One region of the Pseudarthrobacter niigatensis genome, then DNA from elsewhere that is predicted to be linked to it. Evidence: riboswitches for the same ligand, from Rfam matches in the RefSeq annotation. Region 1 holds a riboswitch; each other region holds the start of a gene.
The links. Region 1 has a riboswitch for thiamine pyrophosphate ahead of thiC (phosphomethylpyrimidine synthase ThiC). Riboswitches for the same ligand answer to the same signal wherever they lie in the genome.

Region 1 (7,271 bases):
GGGTCCAGGGCCTGACCGTCAGCGCAGCCAGCGGCTACGGCCGGCAGCGCGGCTACACCGAGGTCTACCGCGGAGCGGAATACAACGTGGACCTCCTGCCCAAGATCCGGGTGGAAGTCCTGGCCACGGACGAGCAGGCCGATGACATCCTGGACGTGATCATTGCCAGTTCGAACACCGGCCGGGCCGGGGACGGCAAGGTCTGGACCATGGACGTGCATGAAGCGGTGCGGGTCCGGACCGGGGAACGCGGAGTGGCTGCCATCTAAGGCGCACACCACGGCCCCTCCGGGGACAACTGAAGACTGATGCAGGACGGGCGGGAACCGAAAAGTTCCCGCCCGTCCTGCCTGTCGTCGGGGCTCAGTCCTTCTGCCGGTTGGTGGGCCACGACGCCGGCCCGGCCGAGCCGGCGTCGTACTCCTCCAACGGGACGCTGTTCTGTTCCCACGCCCTAAGCACCGGCTCAACAATCCGCCAGCAGTCCTCTGCCGTGTCGCTCCGGACGGACAGCAGCGGGTCGCCGGCCAGGACACCCTCCAGCACTTCACCGTAGGGCAGGAGGTCCGAGGCGCTCAGTTCCGCTTCCAGGGTGACCCGGCCCAGGCTGAAGATGTTCCCGGGTCCGTTGACGTCGACGTCGAACTCCAGCGTGTCCGGACCAAAGCCGATCCGCAGCTGGTTGGGGGAGTCCACGCCGGTAAACCCCTTCGGGAGGTGGGGCACCGGGAGGAACGTGACCACCGCTTCCTTGCGCTTGTCCCCGAGGGCCTTGCCGGAGCGCAGGATGAAGGGAACGCCCCGCCAGCGCCAGTTGTCGATTCCCACCTCGATCTCGGCCAGTGTCTCAGTTCCCCGGCCGGCATCCACCCCGTCCTCCGCGGTGTAGTCGGGCACCTGCTTTCCCGCCACCGAACCCGCCGTGTAGCGGGCCCGCCGGGAATCAGTGACGGGATCCTTGACGCTGCCGGCGCGGAGGACGGCGGAGACCGCATCGCGAAGATCGCGCTCGCCGATGGTGGCCGGAGGCTCGATCGCCATGATGGCCATGACCTGCAGGAGGTGGCTCTGGATCATGTCGCGGAGGGCGCCGGCACCGTCGTAGTAGCGCGCACGGCCTTCCAGCGCCAGGTCTTCGTCAAAGAAGATCTCCACCTTTTCCACATGCTGCCGGTTCCACACGGGTTCCAGGAAGTTGTTGGCGAACCGCAGGCCCAGGATGTTCAGGACCGTGGCCTTGCCCAGGAAATGGTCCACCCGGTGGATGTGGTCCTCCGGTACCAGGCGGCCAAGGGTCCGGTTCAGCGAGCGGGCCGACTCCTCACTGGAACCGAACGGCTTCTCCATGACCAGCCGGGTGCCTTCCGGAACCTCTTCCGGCTGGAGTGTCTCGCAGGCCAGCTGGCTGATACGCGGCGGAAGGGCAAAGTAGACCGCCACCGGCCCTTGCAGCCCGGCGAGCAGGGCTGCGAGGGCGCCCTTCTCCGTCACGTCCACCTGGTGGTAGGCCGTTTCCTTCCGCATCGACTCCAGGGCTTCCTTGCCGGCATCACCTGCCGCGCCGGCAGCAGCGGCGAAGGATGACTCCACCCGCCCGCGCCACTGTTCCGGCGTCCACGGATCCGAGCCGGCGCCCACCAGGGCCAAGCCTTCCGCACGGCCGGCCGCAACAAGGCGGGCCAGGCCCGGCAGGAGGAGCCTGCCGGTGAGGTCGCCCGAGGCGCCGAGGATGAGCAAGGTCTTCACAGTCGTTTGGCTCGTCATTTGGCCAGCATGCCATCTACCGTGCCTGACTTGATACCCTAGGTAGTCGAGTCCCGATCATCTCCTGAAAGAAGTTCACGGCGCGTGTTCAATTCACTCTCTGACCGGTTGACAGCAACCTTCAAGAATCTCCGCGGCAAGGGCCGCCTTACGGAGGCCGATGTTGATGCCACCGTCCGGGAGATCCGCCGTGCCCTTCTGGACGCTGACGTCGCCGTTCCGGTGGTCCGCGAGTTCACCGGGCGCGTCCGCGAACGCGCACTGGGCGCCGAAGTCTCAGGCGCGCTGAACCCCAGCCAGCAGATCGTCAAGATCGTCAACGAGGAACTCGTGGAGATCCTCGGCGGTGAAACCCGGCGGATTCGGCTGGCAAAGAACGGCCCCACCGTCATCATGCTCGCCGGCCTCCAGGGCGCGGGCAAGACCACCCTGGCCGGCAAGCTGTCCAAATGGCTGAAGGCCCAGGGCCACAGCCCCATGCTGGTGGCCTGCGACCTCCAGCGCCCTAACGCCGTCACCCAGCTCCAGGTGGTAGGCCAGCGCGCCAACGTGCCGGTCTTCGCCCCGCACCCCGGAGCCACCTCCACGGAACTGGACCAGCCCGCCGGTGATCCGGTCGCCGTCGCCCGCGCCGGCGTGGAGGAAGCACGCCAGAAGCTGCACGACGTCGTGATCGTTGACACCGCCGGCCGCCTTGGCGTGGACGCCGGGATGATGGAGCAGGCCCGCCAGATCCGCCGCGCCATTGTCCCGAACGAAGTGTTGTTCGTGATCGACTCGATGATTGGCCAGGACGCCGTCAACACGGCGCTCGCGTTCGATGAAGGCGTGAACTTCACGGGCATCGTGCTGTCCAAGCTCGACGGCGATGCCCGGGGTGGTGCCGCGCTGTCCGTTGCGTCGGTCACCGGCAAGCCGGTCATGTTCGCCTCCACCGGTGAAGGCCTGGACGACTTCGAGCTCTTCCACCCGGACCGGATGGCCTCGCGCATCCTGGACATGGGCGACATCCTCACGCTCATCGAACAGGCCGAAAAAGCGTGGGACAAGGACGAAGCTGCCCGGATGGCGAAGAAGTTCGCCGACCAGGAAGACTTCACCCTCGAGGACTTCCTGGCCCAGATGCAGCAGATCCGCAACATGGGCTCCATGAAGAAGATGCTCATGATGATGCCGGGCGCCCAGAACATCCGGCAGCAGCTGGAGCAGTTCGACGAGCGGGAAATCGACCGCGTCGAAGCGATCGTCCGGTCCATGACCCCGCACGAGCGGCTTGCGCCCAAGATCATCAACGGCTCGCGTAGGGCCCGTATTGCCCGTGGTTCCGGCGTACATGTGTCGGAGGTCAACGGCCTGCTGGAGCGCTTCGCCCAGGCCCAAAAGATGATGAAGAAGATGGCCCAGGGCGGCATGCCGGGGATGCCAGGGATGCCCGGCCTTCCCGGAGCCGGGGGCGGCGCGCGGAAGAACGCAAAGAACGCACCCAAGAAGAAGGCAAAATCCGGCAACCCCGCCAAGGCCGCACAGGAGCGCAAGGACGCGGAAGCCCGCCGTGCCAACGCCGCCAAGGCGCTCCCCACCGGCGCCGCGTTCGGCCAGCAGGGCGGCGACTTCGACCCGTCCTCGCTGAACCTCCCCAAGGGCTTCGACAAGTTCCTGGGCAAGTAGGAGTTTCCCAGCATCAGGAAGCGCCAGGTGCCGTTTTGACCGCTCAAGACGACACCTGGCGCTTTTTCGTGGGGATGTCGGCAGCGTGGAATAGGGTTGGGACATGTTCAAGCAGAGGGTAGTTTTCGTGCACGGCGCCGGAAGTTTCGGTGCCGCCGCATGGCCGCGCCAGCACGGCATGGCGCTGTCCTATGACGCCCTGTTCCTCCGCCGGCACGGCTACGATGCCGCCGCGGAGCCGGTGGAATCGTCGTTCACGGAAGATACCGCGATCATCCTGCGGTCCCTGGGCGACGACGGCCGTGGCGCTGCCGGCGGACACGTCGTTGCGCACGCCCAGGGGGCAATCGCCGCCATGATGGCCGCCGTCGAACGCCCGGACCTCGTCTTTTCCCTGACCCTGGTGGAGCCCGCCTGCCTGTCCCTGACGGCGGAACTGCCGGCCACGGCCGCCCACATCCGCCTGATGCAGCCACTGTTCGACGTCCGCCGCCAGCTCAGCGATGACGACTTCCAGCGCGAGTTTGTCCGCCGGATCTACGCCACCGACCTGCAGCAGCCTGCCACCACCGAGGAGAAGCGGTCCGCGCGGCGGCTGCGGCTCCAGGAGCCTTCCTGGGAAGCGCCGTTGCATATTGTTCCCGGCGTCCCCACCTTGGTCCTGACTGGTGGCTGGGAGCCGCTCTACGAGGAAATTGCCGGCTACCTCCGGGAGACCGGCGCCCTGCACCGCGTTGCCGCGGGCGGGCACCGGCCCCAGGACTCCCGGGACGGGGACCGGGCCATCCGCCAGTTCATCAGCGGGGTCGGCAGGAGCCAGCCAGCCCGGGCGTCCTAGCCGTCAGCGGGGACCCGCAGCTCCGGCAGGTAGACCTTGCCGCCGGCTGCCAGGAACTCCTCGCTCTTCCCCCGCATGCCGGAGGCCAGGTACGCCAGCGCCGCCTGCGCGTCCGCTGAGCCATATTCGTCCCGGATGTCCTGGCTGATCCGCATGGAGCAGAACTTCGGACCGCACATGGAGCAAAAGTGCGCCGTCTTGGCCGGTTCGGCCGGTAGCGTCTCATCGTGGAACGACTCCGCGGTCACGGGGTCCAGGGACAGCGCGAACTGGTCCCGCCAGCGGAATTCGAATCTCGCCTTGGACAGCGCGTCATCGCGCTCATGCGCCCCGGGGTGGCCCTTGGCCAGGTCCGCGGCGTGCGCTGCGATCTTGTACGTGATCACGCCCGTTTTCACGTCGTCCTTGTTGGGCAGGCCCAGGTGTTCCTTCGGCGTGACGTAGCAGAGCATGGCTGTGCCGTACCGGGCGATCTCGGTGGCGCCAATGGCCGAGGTGATGTGGTCATACCCGGGCGCCACATCCGTCACCAGGGGCCCCAGGGTATAGAAGGGCGCACCCTTGCACAGCTCCTGCTGCCGCTCCACGTTCTCGCGGACCAGGTGGAAGGGAACATGGCCCGGCCCCTCCACCATCACCTGCACGTCGTACTCCCAGGCCCGCTGCGTCAGTTCGGCGAGGGTGTCCAGCTCAGCGAACTGCGCGGCGTCGTTGGCGTCCGCCGTCGAACCGGGGCGGAGGCCGTCGCCCAGCGAGAAGGCGACGTCGTATTTGGCGAAGATTCCGCACAGCTCGTCGAAGTGCGTGTACAGGAAGTTCTCCTGGTGGTGGGCCAGGCACCAGCCCGCCATGATGGAGCCGCCCCGCGAGACAATACCGGTGACGCGGTTGGCGGTGAGCGGGACATAGCGGAGCAGCACGCCCGCGTGGATGGTCATGTAGTCCACACCCTGTTCGCACTGTTCGATCACGGTGTCCCGGAAGATTTCCCAGGTCAGGGCGTTGGCCTCGCCGTTGACCTTTTCCAAGGCCTGGTAGATGGGGACGGTTCCAATGGGCACCGGGGAGTTGCGGATGATCCACTCCCGCGTGGTGTGGATGTCATCGCCGGTGGACAAGTCCATGACGGTGTCCGCGCCCCACTGGGTTGCCCACTGCAGCTTGTCCACTTCCTCGGCGATCGAACTCGTCACGGCCGAGTTGCCGATGTTCGCGTTGATCTTCACCAGGAAGGCCTTGCCGATGATCATGGGCTCGGATTCCGGATGGTTGATGTTGTTGGGAATGATGGCGCGGCCGGCAGCCACTTCGCTGCGCACCAGTTCCACATCGCAGTTCTCGCGCAGCGCCACGAACCGCATTTCCTGCGTGATGACGCCCTGCCGGGCATAGTGCATCTGCGTCACCGTCCGGCCGTCGACGGCGCGGCGGGGCACGGGCTGCGCGCCCTTCCACTCCGCGGAGGCGGCTCCGCGGCGGACGGCCGAGCGGCCGTCGTCCAGCAGGTTGCGTTCCCTGCCGCTGTAGGCCTCGGTGTCTCCGCGCGCCACGATCCACTCCGCGCGGAAAGGCTCCAGGCCGCGGACGGGGTCGCTTCCCGGCCCCGCCGTCCGGTACGTCCGGAACGGTGCGTTCGGCTGGCCGTTGGGGGACGGCTCAAGGGCAATTTCCGTCACCGGTACCCGGATCCCGGACGCCTCATCCGCGAGGTAGGCGAGGGAATGCGACTTCAACGACTGGGTTTCCGGCGGCATTGACGCGCCACCGGGCACCCTGTCAGACGGCTGGAGGGCAGGGTTCAATTGGGTGTTTTGCGTACTCAAGGGAATACTCACTTCCTTCGCCGGCATTACCCGGACAGGTTCAACGGTCGCAGGCTGCGTCAGCCCGATCTCAGCCCCTGCAAGGGCACCCGTGTGGTCAGGAACGAAGCTACCACAGGCGCCTGGAGCGGCCTTGTCATAATTGCGGTGCTAGCCTGGCCGGGCATCGAAAGGAGCCCCATGGCAGGCATCATCCACTTCCGCGGCCCCGTCCTGACTGCACCGGACACGGTGCGGCACGGGCTCTGGTCCGTGGACGGCAGGCTTACGTTCAGCCGGCCGGCGGCTGCTCCGGACCGGGTTTTGGATGGCTGGGTGCTGCCGGGCTTCGTGGACGCCCACTGCCACATTGGGCTTGGGGCCACTGGTCCGGTCGAGCCCGCGGCGGCCAGGGACCAGGCGGAGGCGGACCTTAGCGCGGGAACCCTGCTGGTCCGGGACGCGGGCTCGCCGGCAGATACCCGCTGGATGCAGGGCGGAGTGGACTTCCCGGTGCTGATCCGGGCCGGGCGCCATATTGCCCGGACGCGCCGCTACCTGCGGGGCTTCGCCGAGGAAGTGGAACCCGAGGGCCTCGTGGAGGCCGTCCGGAAGCAGGCGCGCGACGGCGACGGCTGGGTCAAGCTCGTGGGGGACTGGATTGACCGGAGCGCCGGCGACCTGTCGCCGTCCTTTCCTGCCGCCGTCGTACGCGATGCCGTCCAGGCGGCACACGACGAAGGTGCCCGGGTAACAGCGCACTGCTTCGCCGAAGATACCCTGGACCAGGTGCTGGACGCGGGCATCGACTGCGTCGAGCACGCTACCGGGCTCCTTCCCCGCCACGTGCCCCGGTTCGTGGAGCAGGGCGTACCGATCGTGCCCACGCTCATCAATATCGCCACCTTCCCCGACATTGCTGCGCAGGCGGAGCCCAAGTTCCCGCGTTATGCCGCCCACATGCGCGCCCTCTGGGAAGGCAGGATGGAGCGGGTGGCGCAAGCCCATGCCGCGGGTGTACGCATCTTTGCCGGTACCGATGCCGGCAGCGTGATACGGCACGGCAGGATCACGGACGAAATCCTCGCCCTGCACGGCGCCGGCCTGCCCATGGAGGCGGCCCTGGACGCCGCCTGCTGGGCAGCCCGTGCGTGGCTGGGAGCGGACGGGATGGAGGAGGGTGCCCGCGCCGACGTCGT
Region 2 (7,271 bases), 350 kb from region 1:
TCATCGGCAATGACTTCCAGCTTCACCCAGTCGGTCTCCAGGGCCTCCCGCGCAAGCTCCGCCGTAAGGACGGCATCCCTGGCCGTGAAGCAGCCTGCGGTGTTGGGCAGCACCCGGATCCCGTGGTCCACTAACAGCTGGAACAACGAGCCGGTCTCCGCAGTGGAGTACCGGCGCATGGCCACGGTGGTCAGGGCGGTGCCGGATGCCAGGAGTGCAGCGCCCAGGCCGTCCAGGCTGGGTGCCCCGCCGGTGCCCATGATCAGCCGGGATCCAAGGGCGACGCCGTCAATCACCAGGCCGTCGGCGGCCCCGGGATTCCCGGCCGGGTTGATGGTGCCTGTTTCGGTCATGGTGTCAGCCTCCCTGTACTGCTGTGACAAGTTCAATGTCGTCGCCCTCGGCGAGCGCCGTGGCGAACCATTGGCTCCGCGGCACCACCTGGGCATTATGGGCGACGGCGACCCCCAGCTTCCCGCCGTCGGTCGCCTGGCCGTTCGGTGCCAGCGGGCGTCCGGTGACCTGGCTGACGAGCGTGGTGATGGAGGTGCCGTCCGCCACCGTGTGGGTGTTTCCGTTCAGGGTGATGTTCACACTGTCTCCTTGGTGTGGTGGTTTGTGCGGGCGGCGGCCGGACGCGAGAACCGCTCCGGACTGAAGGGCGCCCAGCGCGGGTCGGCATGCCCGTCCAGCAACCCGGCGCAGATGGCTGCGGCAGCGGGAGTGAGCAGCACCCCGTGCCGGAAGAACCCGGTGGCGATGATGAGTCCGGGGACGTGCCCGGCCTTGTCGCCTGCAGATCCGGGGGCCGCCGGCACGCGGCCCAGCAGCGGCGCGTTGTCGGGGGTTCCGGGCCGGGCCCTTGCGGTGCACTCCAGCAGCTCCAGTTCGGCGACGGCGGGCACCAGCGCCTGGGCATCGCGCAGCAGCTGATAGACGCCCCCGGCGCTGACGGCATCGGACAGCGCGTCCTCGCGCTGGGTGGCTCCGATGACCACGGTCCCGTCCTGCCGGGGAACGATGTAGACGGGGACACCGTGCACCAGCCCGCGCACCGTGGACGTCACAAGGGGCTGGAGGTGCTGCGGAACGGCGAGGCGGAGGATGTCTCCGTGTACGGGGCGCAGGGGCAGGTCGAGGCCGTCGGGCAGGCCGCCCAGGTCCCCTGCCTGCAGCCCGTTGGCCACGATCGTTTCCGTTGCCAGGACGGTGCCGCCGCCAGCCAGGCTGGCGCCGACGACCCTTCCGCCCTCCCACAGCAGGCCGCCGGCCCGGTCCGGCACGGCGTACCCTTCCACCGCCCCTGCAACAGCCAGGCCAGGCTTCCCGCGGACGGCACCGGCGAGGGCCTGCCGCAGGGCAGCCAGCAGGCGGCGGGGATCAACCTGGTGGTCCGCAGGCGTGTCAAGGGCGCAGGCTATCGCGGGGCTGAGGAGTGGCTCGCGTTTGCGGGCGTCCCGCACGGTGAGTGGTTCCACGGCAAGTCCGTTGGCCTGCTGTACGGCGCGGAGGTCCATCAGCGCGCGGCGGTCCGCGGCGTCGGCACCCACGGCGAGAGTCGGCGTCGTCAGGTATCCGGAACCGGAGGTGGCTCCTGCGATGCCTGCGGCGAAACCGGGCCAGCGGGAGGAAGCGTCAAGCATCAGTTCCAGGAGGTCCTCCTCCTGGTAGTGCAGTTCGCTGACGGGGGCCAGCATTCCTGCGGCGGCCCAGCTGGCACCGCTTCCGGGCGCGTCATCGATCAGGGCCACGGAGCGGCCGGAGCGCTGCGCCTCCCAGGCGATGCCATGGCCCACCACTCCGCCGCCGATGACGGCGACGTCCGCGCGGACCGTGGAACGGGGGGCACTGGACGGCCCGGCACGATGGTCAACGGGAGTGCTCATAAGGTTCCTTCCCTACGCCGGCATTATCCGGATCAGGTCAAGCGGTCGGCTCTGACGCCCTCTCAGCCCGGCGCTTTGTGACAGCTGCCGCGGGCTCCCGCAGTACCAGGCCAGTTTAGAGGAACTAGGCTTGCAGGCATGAATGTGTCCGCTTCCTCCCTGCCCGCAGGCCCCCACGCTCCAGCAGCCCCGGCCGGCATAGCCGAAGTTGCCAACGCCGGCCACAACGACGCCCTGAAGGCGGCCCGCCTGTACCTGTGCACCGATGCACGCACTGCGCACGGCGACTTCGCGGAGTTTGTGGACGCCGCGTTTGCCGGCGGCGTGGACATCATCCAGCTGCGGGACAAGACCATCGAGGCCGCCGAGGAACTGGACCTCCTGGCGGCGTTGAAGGAGACCGCGGTACGCCATGGCCGGCTGTGGGCCGTCAATGACCGCGCCGATATTGCCGTGCTGTCCGGGGCACCGGTGTTCCACATCGGCCAAAAGGACCTTCCGCTGGCTGCGGCGCGCACGCTGGTCAACGGCAACGCCGCCATCGGCCTCTCCAGCCACACCACGGGCCAGGTCGACGCCGCCCTCGCTGCAACCGGCGGCCCGTCCGGGCTGGACTACTTCTGCGTTGGGCCGGTATGGGCCACACCCACCAAACCCGGCAGGGCCGCCGTCGGGCCTGAACTGGTGAAGTACGCCGCCGATGCCTCCGGGCAGGCCGGGGATCCGGTGCCGTGGTTTGCTATCGGCGGCATCGACCACGGAAACGTCCGCGAGGTGGTGGCGGCCGGTGCACGCCGGATCGTGGTGGTCCGCGCCATCACCGAGGCCGCCGACCCCGCGGCAGCCGCTGCCTCGCTCCTCGGCGCGCTGGACGGCTGAGACTGCTTAATCCCGGGACTTGGCGCTACGCTGAATTTTGTGTCGCATCATCGGTTGGCCCCTAACGTCCGTGACCACAGGAACGCCTTGGAAGAGGCGCTGGGCCTGCTGCGGACCGAACTTGAGCTGCCCGGGCCGTACCCTGCCGACGCGGTGGAAGACGCCCGGGCCGCCGTCGCGGCGCTGAAGCTGCCGTCCTACGACCTGACCGCCGTCGAGTTCGTGACTATCGATCCGGCGTCCTCCACGGACCTGGACCAGGCAGTCTTCATCGAACCGGACGGCACCGGCTACCGCGTCCTGTATGCCATCGCCGACGTCCCCGCATTCGTTGCACCGGGCGGGCCGCTGGACGCCGAGACCCGGCGCCGCGGACAGACGTTCTACGCTCCGGACGGCCGGATCCCGCTGCATCCGGAGGTGATCAGCGAGGGGGCCGGCAGCCTGCTGCCCGGCCAGGAGTGCTCGGCTTTCGTCTGGGACTTCACGCTCGACGGCGAAGCGTCCGTGATTACCGTCGGCGTCCGGCGGGCGCGGGTCCGCAGCCGCGACAAGCTCAGCTACAAAGGTGCCCAGGCCGACCTCGACGCCGGGACCGCCCCACCCGTCCTCCGGCTGCTCCGCGAGGTGGGGCTGAAACGCGTGGCGCTGGAACGGGCACGGGAGGGCGCCAGCCTGAACATGCCCGAGCAGGAAATCGTCCAGCTGCCGGACGGCGGCTACCGGATTGACGCCGTCCCGCAGCTTCCCGTCGAGGACTGGAACGCGCAGATTTCGTTGATGACCGGAATGGCAGCCGCGCAGCTCATGCTTGAGGGCAAGGTGGGCATCCTGCGCACCATGCCCGCACCTGACGAGCGGTCGCTGCGGCACTTCCGGCTGCAGACCGAAGTGCTGGGCAGGCCGTGGGACGGGCAGGTCAGCTACGGCGAATACCTGCGGTCGCTCGATCCCACCGACCCGCGCCAGCTGGCCATCATGCATTCGGCCGGGATGCTGTTCCGCGGCGCGTCCTACACCGCCTTTGACGGGACGGTCCCCGAAGACGGTATCCAGTCCGCCATCGGCGCCGCCTACGCCCACACCACGGCGCCGCTGCGCCGCCTGGTGGACCGGTTCGTGCTGGTCATCTGCGAGGCCCTGAGCAACGGCGGCGATGTTCCCGGCTGGGCGCGCGAAGCCCTGCCCCTGCTTCCGGGCATCATGGCGGGATCGGACCAGCTGGCGTCAAGGATGGAGCGCCTGGCCCTGGATACCGTGGAAGCGGCACTGCTGCTGAACCACATCGGGCAGGAATTCGATGCGATCGTCATCTCCGGATCCAAGCCGCAGAACGGGAACGGCAACGGGAATGGCAAGAATGGAAATGGGAACGGCAGTTCGGGGGTTATCCAGATTGCCGAACCGGCGGTGACCGCTCGGTGCGCCGGGGAGCTGGAGTCCGGCACCAAGGTCCGGGTACGGCTGGTTTCCTCCGATATCACCACCCGGCAGATCCACTTCGAGCTCGTTTCCTGAACGGCAGGCGGCCCCCCAGGCGGTCCGAAACCGTGTTTTTGTGCCCTTACGGCTAGACTGGAGGGGTAGAACTGGATGCCCGGTCGTTGATTTCCTTGATTTGAAACCAACAAGCCCGCCCCTACGCGATCTTGAGAAGTACCCGTTGGTCACCAGTGCCAGCATTAGATAGCCCGCGATCGGCTTCCACTGGAATCGCTTGCGCGCCTGAGCGTGCTCCGGAACGGCCAGGCCTGGCCGGCCCGTTGAGCAGGCAGCGCCATTGCCTAAATGAATAAGGAAACTCCCCTGTGAGTGAATTGCATACCCACCAGCTTCTGAGCGATGAGTCCGGCACGGAAACCATCGAGCCGGAAGAAACCATCGTCTCGGACGAAAAGCCGCACGAGATCGCGGAGAAGTCCTTCGCCGACTACAACGTCCGCGCCGACATCGTCGAATCGCTGGCTGACGCCGGCATCACCCACCCGTTCCCCATCCAGGCCATGACCCTGCCGGTGGCCCTGGCCGGACATGACATCATCGGACAGGCCAAGACCGGCACCGGCAAGACCCTCGGGTTCGGCATTCCCGCCCTGCAGCGCGTCATGGGCCAGGACGATCCCGGATACGCCACGCTGGCCGTCCCCGGAGCCCCGCAGGCGCTGGTGATCGTTCCGACCCGCGAGCTTGCCGTGCAGGTGGCCAGCGACCTTCAGACGGCGTCCCGCAAACGCAATGCAAGAATCACCACTATTTATGGTGGCCGCGCGTACGAGCCCCAGGTCGACGCCCTCAAGCAGGGTGTCGAGGTAGTGGTGGGTACCCCCGGACGACTGATCGACCTCTATAAGCAGAAGCACCTGAGCCTGAAGAACGTGAAGCTCGTGGTCCTCGACGAAGCCGACGAAATGCTGGACCTCGGCTTCCTGCCGGACGTTGAGACCCTCATCGCCGGCACGCCCGCAGTCCGCCAGACGCTCCTGTTCTCGGCCACCATGCCCGGCCCGGTCATCGCCATGGCGCGCCGCTACATGACCCAGCCCACCCACATCCGGGCAGCCGATCCGGAGGATGAGGGCCTGACCAAGCGGGACATCCGCCAGCTCATTTACCGGGCACACAGCATGGACAAGGCCGAAGTGGTGGCACGCATCCTGCAGGCCCGTGGCCGCGGACGGACCATCATCTTCACCAAGACCAAGCGCACCGCTGCCAAGGTTGCCGAGGAACTGGTGGACCGCGGGTTCGCTGCCGCCGCCATCCACGGCGACCTGGGCCAGGGCGCCCGCGAGCAGGCGCTGCGCGCGTTCCGCAACAACAAGGTCGATGTCCTGGTGGCCACGGACGTGGCTGCCCGCGGCATCGACGTCGATGACGTCACCCACGTGATCAACTACCAGTGCGTGGAAGACGAGAAGATCTACCTGCACCGTGTGGGCCGCACCGGCCGCGCCGGCAACAAGGGCACGGCCGTGACCTTTGTTGACTGGGACGACGTTCCCCGCTGGGCCCTGATCAACAAGGCCCTGGGCCTGAATGTGCCCGAACCCGTGGAAACCTATTCGTCCTCGCCGCACCTGTTCACCGATCTTGACATCCCCGAGGGCACCAAGGGCCGCCTGCCCCGCGACAAGCGCACCCTGGCCGGGGTTGACGCCGAAGTACTCGAAGACCTCGGCGAAACCGGCAAGAAGAACAGCCGCAGCAGCCGCGACGCCGGCCGGTCACGCGACCGGGACGGACGGGCCCGTGGAAAGGCCGACGCCGGCAAGGGCGGCAGCCGCGAAGGCGGCCGCAGCAGTGACTCCGCTGGACGCTCAGGCGAGCGCCGTCGTCGTACCTCAACTCCGGAGGCCACGCCTGCCGGCGAGGCCGCCGCACCCACAGCCGACGGCGAAAAGCCGAACCGCGCCCGCCGCACCCGCACGCGCACCCGCCGCCGCAACGGCGAAGTGGTGGCCGGCGCGGACAACAGCAGCCGCCCCGGCGCCTCCGAGGCCTAACCGCCCTGATGAGTGACACTGTTTGGGCGCCGGACGGCGGCAGCCTGGTGGTGCACGCGGACAACGCGGCGTACCTCCCCACGCTGCCGGACGGCGCCTTCACGCTGATCTACGTGGATCCGCCCTTCAACACGGGCCGGCCGCAGCAGCGCCAGGAAACCCGGATGGTGGTTAACGCCGGCGGCAGCGGGGACAGGGTGGGTTTCAAGGGCCGCTCCTACGACACGATCAAGGGCGCCCTGCACCGCTACGATGACGCGTTCAGCGACTACTGGTCCTTCCTGGAACCCCGGCTGGTGGAGGCGTGGCGGCTGCTGGCCGACGACGGCACCCTGTACCTGCACCTGGACTACCGCGAGGTGCACTATGCCAAGGTGATGCTGGACGCCATCTTCGGCAGGGAGTGCTTCCTGAACGAGATCATCTGGGCGTATGACTACGGCGCCCGGGCCAAGAACCGGTGGCCCACCAAGCATGACAACATCCTGGTGTACGTCAAGAACCCCGCGAAGTACCACTTCGACAGCGCCGAGGTGGACCGCGAACCATACATGGCGCCCGGTCTGGTAACTCCCGCCAAACGCGAACTGGGAAAGCTGCCCACCGACGTCTGGTGGCACACCATCGTCTCGCCCACCGGCAAGGAAAAGACCGGCTACCCGACGCAGAAACCCGAGGGCCTGGTCCGCCGCGTCGTCGCCGCGTCGTCGCGTCCCGGGGACTGGTGCCTGGACTTTTTCGCCGGCTCCGGCACCCTGGGGGCGGTTGCGGCCAAGCTCGGCCGGAAGTTCGTGTGCGTCGACCAGAACCAGCCGGCCATCGACATCATGGCCAAGCGGCTTGGTGCGCACGCCACGCTGACCTCGTTCCTGCCCGCCGGTTAGCGCGGACTGCGCCCTAAGGCCGGACGACGGCGGTTCCCGTGCCCTGTTCCTCGATCCGCGCCAGCATGTCCGGGGCCGTGAGGTTTTCACCGAGCAGGTTGGGCTTGCCGGTGCCGTGG
Region 3 (7,271 bases), on a different contig from region 1:
CGCCGGCGTCACCTATGTGGTGGTGTCCGTCGTGTCCTCGGTGCTGTTCCTGATTGCCATCGCCATGGTCTACGGGGCCACCGGGACCGTGAACATGGCGGACCTTGCCATCAAGCTGGGCGAACTGGACCAGGGCACCAAAACCCTGCTGCACGTGATGCTCCTGGTGGCCTTCGGCATCAAGGCCGCCGTCTTCCCCTTGTCCTTCTGGCTTCCCGACTCCTACCCGACCGCTCCGGCACCGGTCACGGCCGTGTTCGCGGGCCTGCTGACCAAGGTGGGTGTCTACGCGATGGTCCGCACCGAGACACTGCTGTTCCCCGGCGATACGTTGAACACGCCGCTGATGGTGGTGGCGCTGCTGACCATGCTTGTGGGCATCCTCGGTGCCCTGGCCCAAAGCGACATCAAGCGCCTCCTCTCGTTCACCCTGGTCAGCCACATCGGCTACATGGTGTTCGGGCTGGCCATGTCCTCGGCTGTTGGGCTGGCGGCGGCGGTCTTCTACGTGGCGCACCACATCACCATCCAGACCAGCCTCTTCCTGGTCACCGGCCTCATCGAACGGCGCGGCGGCAGCTCGTCCGTGGACCGGCTGGGCGGACTCGCCAAGCTCTCACCCATGCTGGCGCTGCTGTTCTTCATCCCCGGGATGAACCTGGCCGGCATCCCGCCGTTCTCCGGATTCCTGGGCAAGGTTGGCCTGCTGCAAGCCGGCGTGGAGCTGGGCACGCCGCTGGCCTACGCGCTGGTGATCGGCGGCGTGGTGACCAGCCTCCTGACGCTTCTGGCCATCGCCCGGGTGTGGAACCGTGCGTTCTGGCGGAAGCCGGAGGACGCCGAGCACCCCGACCCCGTGCTCCTTGCCACTCCCGCTGCGAGGGTCTCCGGGCCGGGAGCCAAGGTGAACAACACGGTGACCCTCCTGCCGCGCACCATGGTGGGCTCCACGGCCGCCCTGGTGGTGCTCGGTGTTGCCCTGACCGTCTTCGCCGGACCATTGTTCGCACTTTCGGACCGGGCAGCCCGGGACATGCTTGACCGGACGCCGTACATCCAGGCGGTGCTGGGCGAGGGCATCGCCGTTCCCGGCGCCACCGCGGCGGGAGGAGGACGATGAGCCGTAAACGCATTTCACTGCGCCAGGAACTGCCGCTCCTGGTCTGGCTGGTGATTGTGTGGGGCGCCCTGTGGCAGGATTTCAGCCCCGGCAACCTCCTCTTCGGGACCCTGCTGGCCGTGGGCGTGGCCCGGCTCTTCTACCTCCCGCCGGTGGAGCTCAGCGGCCGGTTCAATATTCTCCACGCCGTGCCGTTTGCGCTGGCGTTCGTGGGCAAGGTGGTGGTGGCCAGCGCGCAGGTCCTGTATCTGGCAGCTGTCCGCGGCCCCAAGGTGACCAATGCCGTGGTCGCGGTGAAACTGCGCAGCCACCAGGACCTGATCGTCACTGCCACGGGACACGTGATTTCCCTGATCCCGGGTTCCCTGGTGGTGGACGTGGACCGTTCCACGTCCACGCTGTACCTGCACGCACTCAACATCACCTCCAAGAAGGACGTGGAAGGCCTGCGGAACGAGGTCCGCTCCATTGAAGCGGGCCTGATCCGCATCATGGGCACCGCGGATGAACTGGAAGAGGTCCGTATGGAGGCCGGCGCATGATGCCCGTTGTCCTGGCTGTCACAGCCGTCATTTTCTCGCTGGCGGCCGCCGGTGCCATCATCCGGATCGCCCGTGGCCCGTCGCTGCTGGACCGGGTGCTGGCTGCCGACGTGCTGCTCGCAATCCTTGCCGGGGCGCTATGCATCGATATGGCGGTGAACCGGCACCTGAACAACCTGATGCTGGTGGTGGCCATCTCCGTCATCGGGTTCATCGGTTCCGTGACCGTAGCCCGGTTCGTGGCAGACAGGAGGGTCAAGCCCAATGAATCCTGACTTCTTCCGGCCCGACGCCTGGATCGACCTCGCCTCCGCCGTGTTCATGGTGGTGGGTGCCCTCATGTCCCTGGGCGCCGCGATAGGCCTGCTGCGGTTCCCGGACCTCCTGAGCCGCATGCACGCCGCCACGAAGCCGCAGGTGCTGGGGCTCTTCCTGCTGCTGGCGGCCATCGGGCTGCAGCTGCGGACGTGGTGGGTGTGGCCGGTCCTGGTGGTGGCGTGGATCTTCCAACTCCTCACGGTGCCCGTGTCCGCCCACATGGTGGGCCGTGCCGGCTACCGCACCAAGCACCTGCACCGGGAACTGCTCACCACCGATGAACTGGAAGCCGTGGTGCAAAAAGCCGCCGCCGAGACTGCCCGGAAGGACAGCCCCGACGACGGCCGGTAACGCTGGGGCACGACGCTAGACGATGTCCTGGGTCTTCGCGAAGCGGGTGATGGCGCGCTGGGTGCCGCGGTTGGCCAGGACCTGGATGATGGCACTGACCGACGCCGAGATCAGCGCAAAGGTCAGCGCCGAACGCAGGCTGGTGGGTACGTCCTCGTGTTTGCCGGTGGGCGGCTTCTGTCCGGTGGTCTTTTCCCAGATGGCATTGACCAGTTTGGTACCGGCGAGGCCTGCGCCGAGGCTCACGCCCGTCCCGAGCAGTTTGATGAGAAGGTTCATTCCAGGTACTCCTTGCGGGCGGAAAACGGACTGCTCCCAGCCTAGCCGGTCATATCCGGGTGATTGGCGCCGGCAGCCCGCAATCCAGCCCGGCCAGGTGTAAACTTGACCACGCCCAACCGGGCACAACAACAAGCGTTACCCACACCAAAAGCAACACTAAAAACGACAGGGGAGCGCCGCCGTCGGACAACCTGGCATTAGCCGGGCACCGCAGGTGGGCGCTGAGAGTGCGGACAGCCGCAGACCCTCGAACCTGATCCGGTTAGTACCGGCGCAAGGGAGTCGAGTTCTCAAAGTGTCGCGGTTCCACGGCCACAGGCCGCCGGCCGGGTCCACTTTCCCCTCCTGTTTCCCAGGAGGACCACATGAGTACTGCAGCAATCAAGAAGACCACCAGCAAGTCCTGGCGCGTCGTGGACATCGTCGTCGCCGCGCTGGTGGCCATCGCAGGCGGCGTTATTTTCTGGGCATGGGACCAGGGTGCCGCCGCCCTGTCCGCCCCCATGAACGCAGCCTACCCACCCCTGACCGGCCTGCTCGCCGGGGGCTGGATGATTCCCGGCGTGCTGGGAATGCTGATCATCCGCAAGCCCGGGGCGGCCCTGTTCTGCGAAACCGTCGCCGCCACCGGCGAACTGCTGATGGGTTCCCAGTACGGCGCCTCGGTCCTGTTCTCCGGTTTCATCCAGGGCCTGGGCGCGGAAATCATCTTCGCAATCTTCGTCTACCGCAAGTTCAACCTGCCCGTGTCCCTGCTGGCAGGCGCCGCGGCCGGATTCTTCTGCGGCCTGAACGATTCGTTTGCACCGTGGGGCTGGAACATCGCCTACTCCGGCGCCGACAAGCTGGCCTACATTGTCCTCACCACCATTTCCGGGGCCATCCTTGCGGGTGCCCTGGCCTGGGTTGCCACCCGCGGCCTGGCACGCACCGGGGTGCTGAGCTCCTTCGCGTCCCGCAAGGCCGCAACGGAGCCCGTCTTCTCCTGATGGCACCCACCCAGGACTCCGGCGCGGTCCGCCCCGCCGCCGTCACCGCCCGTGGCTGGGGCTGGCGGCATGCCGGCCGGGCCAAACCCGCCGTCCACGGCCTTGACCTGGACATCGCCCCCGGGGAGCGGGTGCTCCTGCTCGGCCCCTCCGGCGCAGGGAAGTCCACGCTGCTGCACGCGCTGGCCGGCGTCCTGGGAGACATCGACGACGACGGCGAATCAGGCGACGCCGACGAGTCCGGTTCGCTCCGGGTGGACGGAGCCGCGCCCCGCGCCCAGCGCGGCCGCGCCGGCCTGATGCAGCAGGACCCCGAAACGCAGGTGGTCCTCTCCCGGGTGGGGGACGACGTCGCCTTCGGCGCCGAAAACCTCGCGGTGCCCCGCGCCGCGATCTGGCCCCGGGTGCACGCGGCGCTTGCCGACGTCGGACTCTCCCACCTCCCGCTGGACCACCCGACGTCGGCCCTGTCCGGCGGGCAAAAGCAGCGCTTGGCGCTGGCGGGCATCCTGGCGATGCGCCCCGGCCTGATCCTGCTGGACGAACCCACCGCCAACCTCGACCCGGACGGCGTCCTGGAGGTCCGCGACGCCGTGGCCCGCTGCCTGGACAAGACCGGGGCCACCCTTGTGGTGGTGGAGCACCGGGTTTCCGTCTGGAAGGACCTGGTGGACCGGATCATTGTCCTGCAGCCGGGCTCGGCCTCGGATCCCGCCGTGCTCCTGGACGGCCCGCCGGACCGTGTGCTCAGTGAGGCGAGGACCATGCTGGCCGCTGCCGGCGTGTGGGTGCCCGGGTATGTGCCCGCGACCCGTCCCCGCGCCGCCGTCCCGGCCGCGGGAACGGGGAACCTGTTGTTGGCCGCTGAGCAGCTTGCCGTGTCCCGCGGACGCGCCCGCCGGCAGGGCTTTCGGAAGATTCCGCCGGTGCCGGTCCAGGAGGACGTGGCTGCACAGGTCCGCGCCGGGCAGGCCCTGGCCATCACCGGTCCCAACGGTGCCGGCAAGTCAACCTTCGCCCTGACCCTGGCCGGTCTGCTGGAGCCCGTGGCGGGGAAGGTTTCAGCCACGCTGGACCTCAGCCGCGGCGCCGGCATCGACCCCTACAAGTGGAAGGCCCAGCAGCTGATCTCGCGGGTGGGCACGGTGTTCCAGGAGCCGGAACACCAGTTCGTCACCGGGAAGGTACTGGACGAACTGCAGTTCGGCCCGCGGCACCTGGGGCACGGCGCGGACAGGGTGGACGAACTGCTGGAGCGCCTGCGGCTCACCCAGCTGGTGGACGCCAACCCCTACACGCTCTCCGGCGGGGAAAAGCGGCGCCTCTCCGTGGCCACCGTCCTTGCCGCCAGCCCCCAGGTGCTGATCCTGGACGAGCCCACGTTCGGGCAGGATGCCAATACCTGGGCCGAACTCGCATCATTCCTGTCCGAGCTTCTGGATGCGGGTACGGCGGTGGTTTCCGTGACCCATGACGCGGAGTTCACCTCGGCCCTGGGCGGGACGGAACTGCGGTTGGCTGCCGCGGAGGCGGTGGCACCATGAGGCAGGAACTCACCTTGAGCGGCAACCATGCACTCCTGGCCCGCGCCAACCCGCTCAGCAAGTTCGCGGCGGTCCTGCTCATCACGGCGGTCCTGGCCTTGTCCATCGACTGGGTGTCCGCCTCAGTGGCCCTCGCCTTCGAACTGATGCTGTTCCCCCTTGCCGGGCTCACCGTGTCCCTGCTGTGGCAGCGCGGATGGCCGCTGATCCTCGCCGCAGCCATCGGAGGCTGGAGTACCGCCATCCTGGCGCCGGACAGCGGCAGGATCCTGCTCGACGTCGGCATCTGGAGCATGAGCGAAGGTTCCCTCCAGTTGGGCATCGGCTTCCTCCTGCGCGGCTTTGCGATCGCCCTGCCCGCGGTGCTCCTGATGAGCTGCACCGACCCCACGGACCTGGCGGATGCACTGGCGCAAAAGGCCCGCCTGCCGCACCGGTTCGTCCTGGGCACCCTCGCCGCGATGCGCCTGGTGGGGCTCATGGCAGAGGAGTGGCAGACCATCGGGATGGCCCGCCGTGCCCGGGGCGTGGGCGCCCGCGGCAGCCTCGTCCAGCGGGTGAAGGCGACGCTGGGCCAGAGCTTCGGACTGCTGGTCCAGGCCATCAGGCGGGCGTCGAGGCTCGCCGTGACCATGGAAGCGCGTGGGTTCGGCGGGGGCCGGCGGACGTGGGCCAGGGAATCCACCTTCAGCCCGCTGGACTCCTGGGTGGTTGCCGGCGGTGTGCTGGTGGCCGGACTGGCCCTGGTGGCGGCCGTCTCTGCCGGCACGTGGAACATGGTCTGGCTGGGCAGCTGACTCCCGCTGGAAGCTCTGCATGCTTTCCTATCGCATCGGATGGGTAGCGCGGGGGTGGTACCCTTCACCTCCCCCGCGAAAGGGGAGGGATAACTCATTTATGATATATTCGCGGTATGACCCAGAGAACCGCTGAACACGTTGCCGCCATGCTGAGGGACGCCCGGGGCGAGAAAGGGTGGACCCAGGGCCAGCTGGCCGCCGAACTCGGCACCAGCCAAAGCGCCGTGGCGCGGATGGAACAGGGCAAGCAGAACCTGAGCCTGAAAATGATCCAGCGGCTGGAAAACATCTTTGACCGCAGCATCGTGAACGTGGCCAAGCCGCGGATGACCCACCTGCGGGTGGAGGGCGGCCGCACCCTGTCCGGCGCCGTGGACGTCAACAGCAGCAAGAACGCCGGCGTGGCACTGCTGTGCGCCAGCCTGATCAACCGCGGCACCACAGTGCTGCGCCGCCTGGCCCGGATCGAGGAAGTCAACCGCATCGTCGAGGTGCTGACCAGCATCGGCGTCGAGTGCACCTGGCTCAATGACACGGACCTCCGCCTGCGCCGCCCCGCCGTCCTGGACCTGGACGCCATGGACGTGGACGCGGCACGCCGCACCCGCAGCGTCATCATGTTGCTGGGCCCCCTGCTGGATGAGTCCCGGGAGTACCGGCTGCCCTACGCCGGCGGCTGCGACCTGGGCACCCGGACCGTGGAGCCCCACATGCAGGCACTGCGCGAGTTCGACCTGTCAGTGGAGGCCACGGCAGGGTTCTACACCGTGCAGGCACCGCCCGCGGATAGCCGGGACCGCTCCTTCGTCCTCACCGAACGGGGGGACACCGTTACCGAGAATGCGATCATGGCGGCGGCCCACCGGCCCGGAACAACCGTGATCCGCAACGCCAGCCCCAACTACATGGTGCAGGACCTCTGCTTTTACCTGCAGATGCTCGGGGTGGCCATCGAGGGCGTGGGAACCACCACCCTGCGGATCACCGGCAGGCCCGTGATCGACGCCGAGATCGAGTATTTCCCGTCCGAGGACCCCATCGAGGCCATGAGCCTGATTACGGCCGGCATCGTCACCAACTCCGAGGTCACGGTCCGCCGGGTCCCCATCGAGTTCATGGAAATCGAACTGGCCACGCTGGGCCAGATGGGCCAGAAGCTCGAAATTTCCGGCGAATACATGGCCCGCAACGGCCGCACCCGGCTGGTGGACGTCACCACCAAGCCCTCCGAGCTGCGTGCCCCCGAGGACAAGATCCACCCCATGCCGTTCCCCGGGCTGAACATCGACAACCTGCCCTTCTTCGCCGTCATTGCAGCTAACGCC

Region 2: linked by a shared signal. The riboswitch ahead of thiO (glycine oxidase ThiO) and the one ahead of thiC (phosphomethylpyrimidine synthase ThiC) in region 1 are both predicted to bind thiamine pyrophosphate.
Region 3: linked by a shared signal. The riboswitch ahead of J2T23_RS05700 (ECF transporter S component) and the one ahead of thiC (phosphomethylpyrimidine synthase ThiC) in region 1 are both predicted to bind thiamine pyrophosphate.

What each region holds. Positions count from the first base shown of each region.
Region 1 is NZ_JAUSTB010000002.1:460,285-467,555, forward strand. Features, by position in the region: gene J2T23_RS05155 (P-II family nitrogen regulator) at 1-269, shown strand, start outside; gene J2T23_RS05160 (glucose-6-phosphate dehydrogenase) at 364-1,764, opposite strand; gene ffh (signal recognition particle protein) at 1,849-3,432, shown strand; gene J2T23_RS05170 (alpha/beta fold hydrolase) at 3,536-4,270, shown strand; gene thiC (phosphomethylpyrimidine synthase ThiC) at 4,267-6,093, opposite strand; TPP riboswitch at 6,089-6,196, opposite strand; gene J2T23_RS05180 (amidohydrolase family protein) at 6,274-7,271, shown strand, end outside.
Region 2 is NZ_JAUSTB010000002.1:107,460-114,730, reverse strand. Features, by position in the region: gene J2T23_RS03670 (thiazole synthase) at 1-353, opposite strand, end outside; gene thiS (sulfur carrier protein ThiS) at 358-594, opposite strand; gene thiO (glycine oxidase ThiO) at 591-1,886, opposite strand; TPP riboswitch at 1,878-1,997, opposite strand; gene thiE (thiamine phosphate synthase) at 2,025-2,765, shown strand; gene J2T23_RS03650 (RNB domain-containing ribonuclease) at 2,805-4,283, shown strand; gene J2T23_RS03645 (DEAD/DEAH box helicase) at 4,574-6,268, shown strand; gene J2T23_RS03640 (DNA-methyltransferase) at 6,277-7,152, shown strand; gene J2T23_RS03635 (PHP domain-containing protein) at 7,166-7,271, opposite strand, start outside.
Region 3 is NZ_JAUSTB010000003.1:97,617-104,887, forward strand. Features, by position in the region: gene J2T23_RS05675 (Na+/H+ antiporter subunit D) at 1-1,120, shown strand, start outside; gene J2T23_RS05680 (Na+/H+ antiporter subunit E) at 1,117-1,662, shown strand; gene J2T23_RS05685 (MrpF/PhaF family protein) at 1,659-1,937, shown strand; gene mnhG (monovalent cation/H(+) antiporter subunit G) at 1,927-2,331, shown strand; gene J2T23_RS05695 (DUF4235 domain-containing protein) at 2,347-2,610, opposite strand; TPP riboswitch at 2,771-2,911, shown strand; gene J2T23_RS05700 (ECF transporter S component) at 2,979-3,602, shown strand; gene J2T23_RS05705 (ABC transporter ATP-binding protein) at 3,602-5,146, shown strand; gene J2T23_RS05710 (energy-coupling factor transporter transmembrane component T family protein) at 5,143-5,943, shown strand; gene J2T23_RS05715 (UDP-N-acetylglucosamine 1-carboxyvinyltransferase) at 6,060-7,271, shown strand, end outside.